Luteolibacter sp. LG18: one gene and its partner. The protein of the gene in region 1 binds, or shares a complex with, the protein of each later gene. Links are inferred from orthologs where the notes say so. Each region holds a gene or a part of one and is shown on either strand. Other genes may lie near its edges.

Evidence for each region.
Region 2: the proteins of pabB (region 1) and llg_RS14590 are in contact, whole or in part, in a solved structure (PDB 8RP0), measured with the Escherichia coli proteins. The link is inferred for Luteolibacter sp. LG18 from one-to-one orthologs.

Annotation. Positions count from the first base shown.
Region 1 is NZ_AP024600.1:1,631,956-1,639,034, forward strand. The notes cover bases 2,538-5,398. They hold pabB (aminodeoxychorismate synthase component I), read left to right. Parts: upstream 2,538-3,268; coding sequence 3,269-4,528; downstream 4,529-5,398. Other genes in these bases: llg_RS06855 (endonuclease/exonuclease/phosphatase family protein), read left to right, coding at 2,538-3,217; tnpA (IS200/IS605 family transposase), read left to right, coding at 4,904-5,350. Also shown: llg_RS06845 (ADP-ribosylglycohydrolase family protein), read right to left, coding at 1-425; llg_RS06850 (beta-N-acetylhexosaminidase), read right to left, coding at 556-2,184; more of llg_RS06855, read left to right, coding at 2,306-2,537; llg_RS06870 (SRPBCC family protein), read right to left, coding at 5,474-5,938; llg_RS06875 (prolyl oligopeptidase family serine peptidase), read right to left, coding at 5,976-7,079. UniProt on the Escherichia coli protein: Part of a heterodimeric complex that catalyzes the two-step biosynthesis of 4-amino-4-deoxychorismate (ADC), a precursor of p-aminobenzoate (PABA) and tetrahydrofolate.
Region 2 is NZ_AP024600.1:3,647,685-3,654,484, forward strand. Bases 1,177-4,051 are described here. They hold llg_RS14590 (aminodeoxychorismate/anthranilate synthase component II), read left to right. Parts: upstream 1,177-2,269; coding sequence 2,270-2,833; downstream 2,834-4,051. Other genes in these bases: trpE (anthranilate synthase component I), read left to right, coding at 1,177-2,179; llg_RS14595 (N-acetyltransferase family protein), read right to left, coding at 2,861-3,370; llg_RS14600 (hypothetical protein), read left to right, coding at 3,525-4,051. Outside these bases: llg_RS14580 (ACT domain-containing protein), read right to left, coding at 1-483; more of trpE, read left to right, coding at 677-1,176; more of llg_RS14600, read left to right, coding at 4,052-6,800. UniProt on the Escherichia coli protein: Part of a heterodimeric complex that catalyzes the two-step biosynthesis of 4-amino-4-deoxychorismate (ADC), a precursor of p-aminobenzoate (PABA) and tetrahydrofolate.

The DNA.
Region 1 (7,079 bases):
ACCGCCTCGTCATCGTTGGAAAAGTTCAGGGCAAACAGGGCGGCCGCGCGCGCGGCTCCGCCGAGGTCGTGGCTCTCCGAGGGCCGGTCCAGCCCGGCGGCGGAGTTCTCCAGCGTGCGGCGGGTCGCGCCGTCGAGGTACGAGTTCGGCTTGCCGCGCCAGTAGGTCAGCCAGTCCTTGCGCCAGGCCGCGGCATCGAAGCCACGGTGGCGATCGAGTGATTCCAGCAGCACCAGCGTCTGGTCGCCGTAATGGGTGAAGTCGCCGGCCTGCTTGCCGGGATGGTAGTCGCTGCGCGGATCCTCGTAGTCACGGATGCCATCCGGGAAGGCTTCCGCGATCTCGGCGTCATCGTAGATCCAGTGGGCTCCTAGGGCCAAGGCGTCGCCAAAAAAGGCGGGTAGGACGAGGTCGCGGACTGTCATGGGATGCGGAGCATCAGCTTCACCCGGATGGGCCGCATTGCAAGAACTCGTGTGAAATTGTCGGGGTGTTCGGGTCATCAGGCACCGGGGGTCGCCCGGTGCCTGTTGGACGCGGCCTGCCGCCGGAAATTCACTTCGGTTGGTCCGGATCGCCGTGTTTCAGGCCCGCGGCGTCGTAGTGCTTCAGCACGCCGTCGAGACGGCCGCGGAAGTCCTCGAAGTTCTTCCGCTCCAGCGGCGTCCACGCGATCTCGGCCAGCGCGGCGATGCGCGGGAAGGCCATGTACTCCATCTTCGGGAAATCGTGGAAGTACTCGGCCCACAATTGGGCCTGCACGCCGAGGACATGCTTGCCTTCCGCGGCGGTCAGGGCCTTCGGCACCGGGTCATAGGAATAGACCTTCGAGAGCGGCAGGAATCCGCCGATCGCTTCCTTGTCGCCGCCCTTGGCCAGCGCGGCTTCCTTCGGCTCCTGGTAGTGGTCGAAGTAGAGGTGCGAGTTCGCGGCCATCACCACGTCGTGGCCTTCCTTGGCGGAATCGATGCCGCCCTTTTCGCCTCGCCAGGACATCACGGTGGCTTCCGGGGACAGGCCGCCCTCGCGGATCTCGTCCCAGCCGATCAGCTTGCGGCCTTTCTTCGCCAGGATCTTCTCCACGCGCTTCACGAAGTAGCTCTGCACGTCGTGGCCGTCCTTGAGGTTCTCCTTCTTCTTCAGCTCCTGCACCCGCGGGGACTTGTCCCACTGGTCCTTCGGGGCCTCGTCGCCGCCGATGTGGATGTACTTCGAGGGGAACAGCGCGCAGACCTCGGTGAAGACGTCATCGATGAAGCGGAAGGTGTCCTCGGTGGGCGCGAAGGTGTAGGGGTGCACGCCCCAGCGGGTCATCACCTTCGGCGCGTAGCCCGGGATGTCATCGTTGCCCAGCTTCGGGTAGGCGGTGATGGCCGCCGCGGCGTGGCCGGGCATTTCAATTTCCGGCACCACGGTGATGTGGCGGGCGGTGGCGTAGGCGACGATGTCCTTGACCTGCTCCTGGGTGTAGAAGCCGCCGTAGCGCTTGCCGTCGTCGGAATTGCGGTTGCCATAGGGCGGGGAGGACTCGCGCCAGGAGCCGGTCTCCGTGAGCTTCGGGTACTTCTTGATCTCGATGCGCCAGCCTTGGTCCTCCGTGAGGTGCCAGTGGAAGACGTTGAGCTTGTGGTAGGCCAGTTCGTCGATGAAGCGCTTCACGTCCTTCACCTCGAAGAAGTGGCGGCCGCAATCGAGCATCATGCCGCGCCAGGCGAAACGCGGGTAGTCGCTGATGGAAACGGCGGGGAGTTTTTCCGGGGCCTGGTCCTTCCACGCCGGGTCGTTGGCGGCGGGCAGGAGCTGGAGCAGGGTACGGGTACCGTAGTAGGCCCCGGCGGCGTCCTTGCCGGTGACGACCACCGTCTTCGGCGTGATCTCCAGCTTGTAGCCGCCGACGGGCAGATCCGCGGCGGCATCGACGTCCAGGCGGATTTCGCTGGGCAGGAGGATCCGCATTTCCTCGCTGGCGGTCTTCGGCGCGTTGCCGGTGAGCTTCTGGAGGTCGGCGGCGAAGAGGTCGGCCTCGGCCTTCAGCGTGCGGTCGTAGCGGATGCCGGTGGCGGCGGTGAAATCGAAGGCGCCTTCGCCCGGTTTCACGGACACGGGCTGGGGAATCAGCGGCAGGCTGTCGGCGGCGGCGAGGCCGGATAGCGCCATCATCGAGGCAAGGAGCGGATGTTTCATGAAATCAATCGGGTACGGACAAAAAGGGTCGGCCCTTAACGTGAAAAAACCGCGGTCTTCTTTCAATGACCAATCCGCCGCGGTCATTGACATCCGGACCGTCCTGCGGAGAGTGCCGCGGATGCGTGTCGGATGGATCCTCCCCGTGATGGCCGTGCTGCTCTGCGGCTGCGGCCGGCGGCAGACCGTCCGGACGCCCAAGGCGGTCCCGGTGCGGGAGGACGGTGCCATCGCGCTGCGCCTGGTCACCTTCAACCTGCGCTATGAGAACGAGGGCGACCGCGGCCCGCGCAATTGGCACGAGCGGGTGATCGCCTCCGTCCGCAGTCTCACCCGGATGTCGCCGGACGTTTTCGCGGTCCAGGAGGCGCTCCACGGCCAGGTGGCGGACCTGCGGGCCTCGCTGCCGGACTACGATTTCACCGGCGTCGGCCGCGACGATGGCCGGCGGGAAGGGGAATACACCGGCATCTTCTACCGCGCCGACCGTTTCGTGAAGGACACCTCGGACGCCGGGACCTTCTGGTTGTCCGACACCCCGGAGATCCCCGGTTCGAAAACCTGGGGCAACGAGATCCCGCGTATCGCCTGCTGGACCCGGCTCACCGACCGCGCCACCGACCGCTCCTTCTACGTCTTCGCCACCCACTGGGACCACCGCAACCAGCCGTCCCGCGAGCGCGCCGCGCGCCTGATCGCCCAGCGCATCGACTCCCGCCGCCACGCCGACGAGCCGGTGGTGCTGCTCGGCGATTTCAACGCGGTGGAGGGCAACCCTGCCGTGACCTACCTGCTCGGCCAGGGCGGTTGGAAAAACGGCCTCGTCGATGCCTTCGACAGCCGCCACCGCGGCGAGGGCAACCGCACCACGCTCCACTTCTGGGAGGGCAAGCGCGCGGGCACCCGCAACGTCGACCACATCCTGGTGTCGAAGGGCGCGCGGGTGCTGGACGCGGACATCGTGGTCGATCCCGAGCCGCTGCCCTCGGACCACTTCCCGGTGTCCGCGCGGGTCGAGTTCCCGCGGCCGTGAGCGGTCTTCCGCCTTGCCAGCCGGGGCGGGTGGTAGTTTCCTGCCGCGGTCATGGCCGACCCGCTGACGCGTTCCGCCGTCCGCCAGCCACGCCTCGAGGGCCTGATGCCCGCGGACGTGGCCGCACGGCTGCGCCATCTCGGCGGGCTGGTGTTCTTCGATACCGCCGGCAACCAGCCCTCCAGTGCGCCGATGCCGGTTTCCGTGATCGCGGCGCGGCCGTTGAGCCTGATCGAGGGCAATCTCCACCGTTCCGGCGACCGCGCGCGGTTGCAGGCGATCCTCGATGCCTCGCGTGGCGAAACTGCGGACCGCGGCTTCCCGCTCGGCGGCCTCTGTGGTTGGGTCGGCTACGAGGGCGATTTCGTCTTTGGCGAGTTTCCCGAGATGCTCGTGTTCATCCACGACCGCGGCGAGTGGTGGGAAGCCGGCACGCTGTCGTCCGAACTGCGGGAGCTGCCCGATGATCCGGTGCGCGTCGGCGCGTTCCAATCGTGCACGCCGCGCGAGCGGTATTTGGACAATGTCCGCCGTGCCCAGGAATGGATCGCGGCGGGGGACATCTATCAGGTCAATCTCTCGCAATCGTTCCGCGCGACGGTCGAGGGCGGCTCGTTGTTTCCGCTCTACGGCCACCTCCGCGAGGCCACGCCCGCGCCGATGGCCGCGTGGTTGGCGCTCGGTGGCACCGAGGTGCTGAGTTCCTCACCCGAGACCTTCCTGCGCATCTCCGGCCGCGGCATCGAGACCCGCCCGATCAAGGGCACCCGCCCGCGTTTCCCGGATCCGGATGATGACCGCCGCAGCGCCTACGAGCTCCAGACTTCCGCCAAGGAAATCTCCGAACTGGTGATGATCACCGACCTGCTCCGCAACGACATCGGACAGGTCTGCGAGTTCGGCAGCGTGCACGTCGCCGAGATGCTGAAGCTCGAAACGCTCGAGCAGGTCCACCACCTCGTCTCCACGGTCACCGGCACGTTGCGCGAAGGCACGACCGCCATCGACGCGTTGGCCGCGTGTTTCCCCGGCGGCAGCATCACCGGCGCGCCGAAGAAGCGGGCGATGGAGATCATTTCCGAATTGGAGCAGCGCGAGCGCGGCCTCTACTGCGGCGCCATCGGGTGGTTCGGCTTCAATGGCGAAAGCCAGTTCAACATCGCCATCCGCACCCTCGTCCGGGATGGCGGGCGGTTGAGTTACGACGTCGGTGGCGGCATCGTGGCCGACTCCGATCCGCAGAAGGAATACGAGGAAACCCTCCACAAGGCCGCCGGCATCCGCCTCGCGATCGAGCGGTGGATGGAGTAAGAGGCTCTTTGCCCCGGTAGGGGCATGGGATGGTAGCCGGTGGCAAGGAGCGAAGCGACGCCCCCACCGGTTGAGATGGTTGGTTTGAATCGCATGCCGGAGGTATGCGGGAGAGCGGTTTTCGCGTTGAGACCACCGGATGCCTATCGACTTCGCAGGTCTCCCGCATCCCTGCCGGGATGCCATTCCATGTCCGCGGCGTGACCGGTGGGGTCGTCGCCTAGGCTCCTCCGCCACCGGCTACCATCCGGTGCCCCTGCCGGGGCAAAGAAGGGGCCCGATTGCCTTTTCGAAACGAGATCCGCGGCCTGGCTGGGACGCGGAAGGGAGGTTTCACCCTTGAAGCGGAACCCAAGCACCCGCCATCCTCCCATCATGTCGTCCACTCATCTCAGTTTGCATGTCCACGTGATCTTCTCCACGAAGGACCGCCAGCCATGGATCGACACCGAATGGAGAGGACGCCTGCACGCATATCTGGGAGGGGCATTCCGGGATTTGAACGTGTTCCCCGAGGCGATCGGCGGGGTGGCCGATCACGTCCACGCGCTCATTGGTCTTCAGGCCGTTCATCGCCTCTCGGACGTGATGCGGGATATCAAACGACCTTCCTCCGAATGGGTGCATCGCACCATCGGATTGAAGGAGTTTCAATGGCAGGAGGGATACGGCGCGTTCACCGTCAGCCCATCGTCACGTGAGGATGTGAGGCGCTACATCGCCCGGCAGGAAGAACATCACCGGAAGAAGTCGTTCCAAGAGGAATACCGCGAGTTTCTGGCCAAATGCGAAGTGGAATACGATGCGCGGTTCGTCGATTGAGGGAGCGCCTCCCGCGTCCCTGCCGGGACGCGAATTACCACCGCCGTCCAACCGGTGGGGGCGTCGCTTCGCTCCTTGCCACCGGCTAACATTCCACTGCCCCTACCGGGGCAAAGAGACTGGTCAACCCACCGTCCCGAACCGTCGCACGAGTTCCTCGCGGCGGAATTGGAAGATCTTCTCCAGCTTCGGCCGGACCAGCAGCGGATGGAGGAGATTGCCGATCGGCCCGCCGGGCACGGCGTAGTGGATTTCATCGGTCATCCGCGTGCCGCCCGCGATGGTTTCGAAGGTGTGGCGGTGGTGCCAGAAGGCATACGGCCCGGACCGCTGCTCATCCACGAACGAATGCCCGTCCCGCACCGCCTTGATCTCGGTGACCCAGTTCACCGTGACCAGCGGCGCGATGCCGATGCGGTAGCGCAGGATCCGGGATTCGTACATCGGCCCGGAGTGGTCGCCGATGAACTCGAAACGGATGTCCGGCGGTGTGATGGCCTGGAGATTGGCCGGGGCGCAAAAAAAGGCCCAGGCCTCCGCGACGGACATCGGGAGGTCCTGGACCTGCGTGAGCGTGTGGAGGATCATGGGGCGGGGCGGAGCATGTCCCCGCCCGCCGGGTCCATCAATCCTTCTTCATGTCGAGCGCCTTGGTCAGGAACGCCCACTCGTCGGCGGATTGCTCGATGCTCTTGTTGAGCGCCGTGCCCGCGCCGTGGCCGGCGCTGGTTTCGATGCGGATCAGCACCGGCGGCCCGTCCTGCGCCTGCGATTCCTGGAGGCGCGCGGCGAACTTGAAGCTGTGCGCGGGCACCACGCGGTCGTCGTGGTCGGCGGTCATCACCAGGGTGGCCGGATAACGCGTGCCGGACTTGAGGTTGTGGTACGGCGAGTAGGCGTAGAGCGCCTTGAACTCGTCCGCATTGTCCGAGCTGCCGTAGTCGCTCTGCCACGCCCAGCCGATAGTGAACTTGTGGAAACGCAGCATGTCCATCACGCCCACGTGCGGCAGCGCCGCGCCGAAGAGGTCCGGACGCTGCGCCAGGCACGCGCCGACGAGCAGGCCGCCATTGCTGCCGCCCTGGATCGCGAGCTTCGGTGTCGAGGTGTATTGGTGCGAGATCAGCCATTCACCCGCGGCGATGAAGTCATCGAAGACATTCTGTTTCCGCAGCTTGGTGCCGGCCTCGTGCCACTCGCGGCCGTATTCGCCGCCACCGCGCAGGTTCGCCACCGCCAGCACGCCGCCCATCTCCAGCCACACCGCGCGCGGGATCGAGAAGCCCGGTGTCAGGCTGGTGTCGAAGCCACCGTAGCCGTAGAGCAGCGTCGGGTTGGAGCCATCGAGTTTCAGGCCCTTCTTGTGGACGATGAACATCGGCACCTTGGTGCCGTCCTTGCTCGGGTAGAACACCTGCTCGCTCTCATAGGCGTCGCTGTCGAAGCCGACCTTCGGCTTCCGCCACAGCTTGCTTTCACCGGTCGCCAGATCGAGGCGGTAGATCGAGCCGGGCTCGGTGAAGGTGGAGAAGCCGTAGAAGGTCTGCTTGGCCTCCTTCTTCCCGGCGAATCCACCGGCGCTGCCCAGGCCGGGCAGCGCCAGCTCGCGGATCAGCTTGCCATCGAAGCCCACGCACTTCACCGCGCTCTTCGCGTCCTGGAGATACTGGCAAACGAGCTGGCCGCCCACCGATGACACGCCCTTGAGCAGGTCCTTGCTCTCCGGGAT
Region 2 (6,800 bases), 2.0 Mb from region 1 along the record:
GGGGCCGAGCTTTTCGATGGCGGCGACGATGGCTTCCACGGCCGCGCCTTCCGGCAGGGCGACGGTGCCGCTGGCACGGAAAATCGGGTGACCGCTCATGGCGGCGCTTTCGAGGCCGGTGACGAGTTCCTCGACATTGCCGCCCGCGCCATTGATGGCGGCGGCGAGCTGGCGGACGATGCCTGGGCGGTCGTTGCCGACGACATCGAGGGAAACGGTCTTGCGGGCCGGGGCTTCGGCGGCCTGTTCACGGGCGAACTGGATCGAGATGCCGTCCTTTTCGAGGGTCTTCAGGGCCGCGGCGAGGCCCTCGGCCTCCGCTTCCGGGCACTCCACGCGCAGGATGCCGGCGAACTGGCCCGCGAGGCGCGCCATGCGGCTTTCCAGCCAGTTTCCACCATGATCCGCCACCACCGCCGAGAGGGATTGCACGAGGCCCTGCCGGTCCGGGCCGAGGACGGTCATCACAAGATAGCTTTTCATAAAGCCCCATCCCACACCCGTTCCCTGCGGGTTTCACGTCTTTTCCGATCACGGGACGGAAAAATCACGCGGGTAGCGACGAAGCGGGGAGGGGAACCGCGAATGAACGCCAATGGACGCGAATGCGGAAGAGGGGTGGTGGATGGCACTCCGCCCTTGCGCTGAGGGGCCATCCGGCCATGCTCCGGGCGCAGTGAATTCCATTCCGGTCGAGCCTTCTTTCGAGTCCTTTGCCCAGCTGGCGAAACAGGGGAACGTGATCCCCGTTTACACCCAGCTCGCGGCTGATTTCGAAACCCCGCTGTCCGCCTATCTGAAGATACGCGACAGCCGGCACGCTTTCCTGCTGGAGAGTGCCGAAAGTACCGACAAGAGCGGGCGATGGTCGATCCTCGGCTCGAATCCGCGCCGGGTGTTCGAGGCCCGCGGGAAGGAAATCACCGTGCGCCAGGGTCTGAACGTCCGCCGCTTCACCGCGGAGGACGACGTGCTGGCCGCGCTGGAGCGTGAAATGGCCCCGTTCAAGCCGGTGCGCCATGGCAACCTGCCGCCGTTCTGCGGGGGCATGCTCGGCTACCTTTCCTACGACGCCGTCCGCCAGTTCGAGCCGACCATCGGCGCCGCGCCGAAGGACGAGCTCGGCGTGCCGGACGCGGTCTTCATGCTGGCGGACACGCTGATCGTGTTCGACCAGCGCCTGCGCCGCCTCCAGATCGTGGCGAACGCGTTCCCGGAGGAACATGCCTCGCTGGAGGAAGCCTACACCGAGGCCCGCGGCCGCATCGCCGCGCTGGTGGAGATGCTGAACCGCCCGCTCCATGTCCCGGCCCTCAATGGCCTGGCGACCGTGGATGCCCCGCAGGCGGAGAGCAACACCACCCGCGAGGAATACGAGGGCATGGTCTTGGAGGGGAAGGAGTTCATCGCCGCCGGTGACATTTTCCAATTCGTGCCGAGCCAGCGGTTCCAGACGCCGTTCCACCGCTCGCCGGTGGATCTTTACCGCGCGCTGCGCCACGTGAACCCCTCTCCCTACATGTTCATCCTGGAACTGGGGGATTTCGCGCTCGTCGGCAGCTCGCCGGAGGTGCACGTCCGCTCGATCGGCGGCCGCATCGACATCCGCCCGATCGCCGGGACGCGCCGCCGCGGGGCCAACCCGGAGGAGGACGACGCCCTGGCCGCGGAGCTGATGGCGGACCCGAAGGAGCGCGCCGAGCACCTGATGCTCGTCGACCTCGCCCGCAACGACGTCGGCCGGATCGCGAAGCACGGCAGCGTGCACGTGGATGATTTCATGATCGTGGAGCGTTACAGCCACGTCATGCACATCGTGTCCAATGTGACCGGCCAGCTCGATCCGGAACACAGCGCCTATGATGTGCTCCGCGCCACCTTCCCGGCCGGGACGGTGAGCGGTGCGCCGAAGATCCGCGCCATGCAGATCATCAACAGCCTGGAGAAGAGCAAGCGCTGCGCCTATGCCGGTGCGGTGGGCTATTTCGGCTTCGATGGCAGCCACGATGGCTGCATCACCCTGCGGACCTGCCTTCTGAAGGACGGCATGGCCTACGTCCAGGCCGGCGCCGGTGTCGTGGCCGATTCCGTGCCTGCCTCGGAATACGAGGAAACCGTGAACAAGGCGAAGGCCGTGCTCCGCGCGGTGGCGCTCGCGAGGACGTTGGAGGAGGGTTAAACGTGATTTGTTATTCGTTATTAGGAAGAAACACAAAAGGGCGCGTTGGCGGCAACCCCAATAACCTCTAACCCTTAGCCAATAACTAAAATGCTTCTCATCATCGATAACTACGATTCCTTCACCTACAATCTCGTCCAATATTTCGGCGAGCTGGGGGCGGAGATGAAGATCGTGCGTAATGACGCGATGACCGTGGACGAGGTGAAGGCGCTCGCTCCTTCCCGCATCTGCATCTCACCCGGTCCGTGCACGCCCACTGAGGCGGGTATCTCCTGCGAACTGATCGCGGCGATGGGGCGGACCACGCCGATCCTCGGCGTGTGCCTCGGCCACCAGTCGATCGGCCAGGTGTACGGCGGTGATGTGATCCGCGCCCCGCGCCTGATGCACGGCAAGACCTCGCCGATCTTCCACAACAACAGCAGCGTCTTCGAGGGGCTGCCGAGCCCGTTCGAGGCGACGCGCTACCACTCGCTGATCGTGAAGAAGGAAACGCTGCCGGATTGCCTGGAGATCACCGCTTGGACAGCCGAGGACGAGATCATGGGCCTACGCCACAAGGAGTTTCCCGTGCACGGCGTCCAGTTCCATCCGGAGTCCATCCTCACGCAGGATGGGAAGAAGATCCTCGAGACGTTCCTGAGGCTCTGATCCGGCGGGAGATCACCGCCCTCCACCTCAGAGCTCGTCGTCGGAAGCGAGCGTGAGCTGGAGGAAGACGAGGTCGAGCCACGAACCGAACTTGGTTCCGACCTCCTTGAGATATCCGGCTTGCTCGAAGCCCAGCTTTTCGTGCAGCCGGATCGAACTGGTGTTCCCGGCCTCGATACCGGCGACCATCACGTGCTTGCCGAGGGCGCGTGCCCGCTTGATCAAGGCCTGCATCAGCGCCTGGCCGATGCCCTTGCCGCGTTGGTCGGAGCGGATGTAAACGGAGTGCTCGACGGTGTGGCGATAGCCCTCCCAAGCCCTCCAATCGCCGAAGGAGGCGTAGCCCAGCACGTCTCCGTCCTCGCCGGTCGCGACCAGGACCGGATAGCCGGCACGCTGCCGGTCGGTGAGCCAGGCTTGGCGGTTGGCGATGTCCACCGTGGTGTCGTTCCAGATCGCCGTGGTGTGGAGGACGGCATCGTTGTAGATCGCCGTGATCCCTTCGATGTCGTCGCGGGCTGCGTCGTGGATGTCCATGTGGTTCCAGAGTCGATCATCCCCGGGGTGGACCGTCCACCCCATTGCCGCCGTCGGCTCTTGGGAGATCCCGTTCGTTCGTGGGGAGTGGGGGATTCTTTCAAGAAATTCCCAAAATCGCGTCAGGATCACCCCGGTTTCGGAACTAGGGAATATGGTTCCTTTTGTCTTGGTCGGTTCGAGGCATCGTCGTGGCTTCAGCTTGCTCGTCACGCTGTTGATGATGGTTCTATTGAGCACGCTGGCGCTGGGGCTGCTTTCCCTTTCGTCCATCACGCTCCGCGGTTCCACGCAGGAAGCGGCGCGGATGAGGGCCCGGGCGAATGCCCGCTGCGCACTGATGCTGGCGATCGGGCAGCTTCAGAAAAATCTCGGTCCGGACCAGCGGATCAGCGCCCCGGCCGCGCTGGCGGGAGGAGAGGTGCCATCCGCGCATCAGAGCTGGAGCGGGGTGTGGAAGTCGGATGTCACCACGCCGACGTCGTTTCCGGCTGGGCGGCAGGACCGCTTTGCCTCGTGGTTGATTTCCGCGCCCCAAGGCCAGGAGGGAGTCTTGGGAATGGTGGGCGCGATGAGCGGCCCATCCGTGGCGCTGGAGCGCCTGCCGGACGGGCGTGAGACCCGTGTGCCGCTCCTCGATGCGCCGGAGGGCAGGATCGCGTGGTGGACGGCGGATGAGGCGCAGAAGGCCACCGTGGACCTTGCCGAGCCGACGGTTTCCTCGGACAGCGCGCAGCTCGCCGCGCGGCATGCGCCGCCGCGGTTCGCGCCCGAGGCGATCGCGTCGATGGGGGCGTTTCCGAAAGACGCGGCGACCGCCAACCGGCTGGTGACGACGGAGCAGATCGAGCTGACCGGCATTCCTCCGGTCCCGGACCTCGGGCGCACCTGCACCGTGGGCGCACGCACGCTGCTGACGGACGTGCGGAAGGGTGGTTTCAAAAAGGATTTCTCCAGCCTCTTCGAGATGCCGGAGGCGGATATCTCCGGCTACGGCCAGTGGAGCGGCTCGAACTCGATCAACGACGCGCAGGCGTATGTGTATGGAAACCCGGGCGTCGCCATCGGCGCTCGCTGGAACCACCTCCACGCCTACTACAACCTCTACAAGGACGTCAGCCTCTCGAACAACGAGCCGCGGATCGAACTCGCCTCGAAGCCGCTGATTGACTGGCATCTGGCGGACCAGCAAAAGGACTACGGCGACAAGCAGGGCGGCTTCCGCTATCCCCGCATCTCGCGCATCCTTTACGTGTTTTCCTATTCGGCGGTGCCGCCCACGGGGACCAGCACCGAGTTCACGCTGCGCCTGGGGGTGGACGTCTATGTGCTGTTGTGGAATCCCTTCGACGTCCGCATCACCTGGCCCGCGAACACGAACTTCCTGTGCAAGTTCAGCAGCGGCCTGCCGTTCAAGTTCAACTGGTTCGTCAACGGGGCCCAGCGCGGGGCGGCGACCCGGCTCGGCGACGTCATCGGCACACCGGGCGGGCTGTTCCTCCAATCGCAGTTCCAGATGCCGGGCGAGTCGGTGTTCAACATGGCGCCGGGCGAGACGCGGCTGTTCTCGCTGGCTAAGACCACCAGCACCTTCCAGGGCGGGAGCTATCCGGACTTCACGCCCGGTCTTTACTACAACGACCTGCTGTTCTACGACAAGGTACTGGGCTCCGGCGGCAAGGTGACCGGCGTTTCCTCGGACCGCATTTCCGTGGGCATGGAGCCCTACAACGAGACCTCGGCCTACAACAACAAGGCCCAGTACGTGGACTTCTGGATCTATGACCGTGCCCGCGGCTGGCCCTACTATGAACACCGTGGCGAGATCATCGCCGAGGGGAACACCCAGTTCACCCAGAACCTGAAGCCGCTTCAGCAGAACGTGCTGCCCTCCGTGACCATGGCGGAGGCCGCCTCGAAGAAGAAGCCCTTTGCCGCCTTCATCATGGAGATGAAATCGGCGGGGGACTCGACCCTGGGCACGCCCTCATTCCTCTACAGCGGGGCGGGGCGGCTGTCCTCCCGCCTGAATAACAGCAACGAGGACTTCTCGCTGGATCGCTTGGAATACAAGCTGGAGAAGATGGAGTCCTTCCAGAGCGACCTGCTCCAGTGCTCGCTGCCCGGAGACCCGAATGGCGAGAACCACGGCTACGTCGGCTCCGGCCGGCTGCCGATGGACGGCCGCACGCACATGACCTCGCTCTCGATTCCCTCGATGCCGCCGGTCTCGATCGCGAACCTGCGGCACGCCAGCGTGGGCGATGGCGCGGCCTGCCTGCGCTCCACCCTCTGGGCCCCGCAGAGTGTTTCCTGCACGCCGTCCCCCAGCTACACCGACCAGGCTGTGGGCAACGCCTACGCCCACCCGCGGGTCCCTGCGAACGCGACCAGCGCCGGCAGCTCCGGTTCCACGCTCTACGACCATTCCTATCTCGTGAACGAGGCACTGTGGGACGGCTGGTTCTTCTCCTCGCTTTCGTCCCGCGCGGCGGACGGGGCCGCGATCCAGCCGAAGACGATGTGGAGCGATTTCGTCGATGGGAAGAAACCGCTGCTCAACCCGCGCTTCAGCCTGTGGAAGGGGACGGATACCCCAGAGAAGCTGCGCACCGAAGTTTTCGATGGCAGCAAGATCCGTCTCGAGGCCCACCGCTCGATCGCGGCCCGGCTGCTTCTCAACGGCGGGTTCAACGTCAACTCGACTTCCGTGGACGCGTGGACGGCCTTCCTTTCCTCCACGCGGGCGAGGTCGATCCGGAAGCTGAACCGCACCGGTTCGCCCGGCGGTGAGTTGATCCAGGCAAAGGGAACCTTGTTCTCGCGCGGGGATTTCGTGCTGGATGACCCGGTCGAAGGTGGGGGTGACGACAGCCAGTACTCCGGCTTCCGCGACCTGAGCGATGACCAGGTGCGGAAGCTGGCGGCGAAGGTGGTGGACGAGGTCAAGAAGCGCGGCCCGTTCCTGAACCTCTCCGAGTTCGTGAACCGGCGTGTGGGCGGCGACGCGGAGCTCTCGCTGCGCGGCACGCTCCAGGCGGCGATCGATGCCACCGACCTCAATGACAAGCTCAAGGCGCTCGGCAAGCCGGGCATCAGCTCGCCGCCGAGCGGTTCCTTCGCCAACACCAAGGCCGCCGAACTCAACACCTCCACCGGCGCTCCCGGCTGGCTGATGCAGGGCGACATCCTCGATCCGCTCGGGCCCCTCATCACGGTGCGTGGCGATACATTCCGCATCCGTGCCTACGGCGAGTCCACCGATCAGCAGGGCAACGTGCTGGCGCGCTCGTGGTGCGAGGCCGTGGTGCAGCGCACGCCGGACTATCTCGATAAACAGGAAACCGCCCAAACCAACCCGCCCGTGCGCCCGGTGAACCTCCAGTTCGGACGCGAGTTCCGGATCGTGGGTTTCCGCTGGTTGAACGGT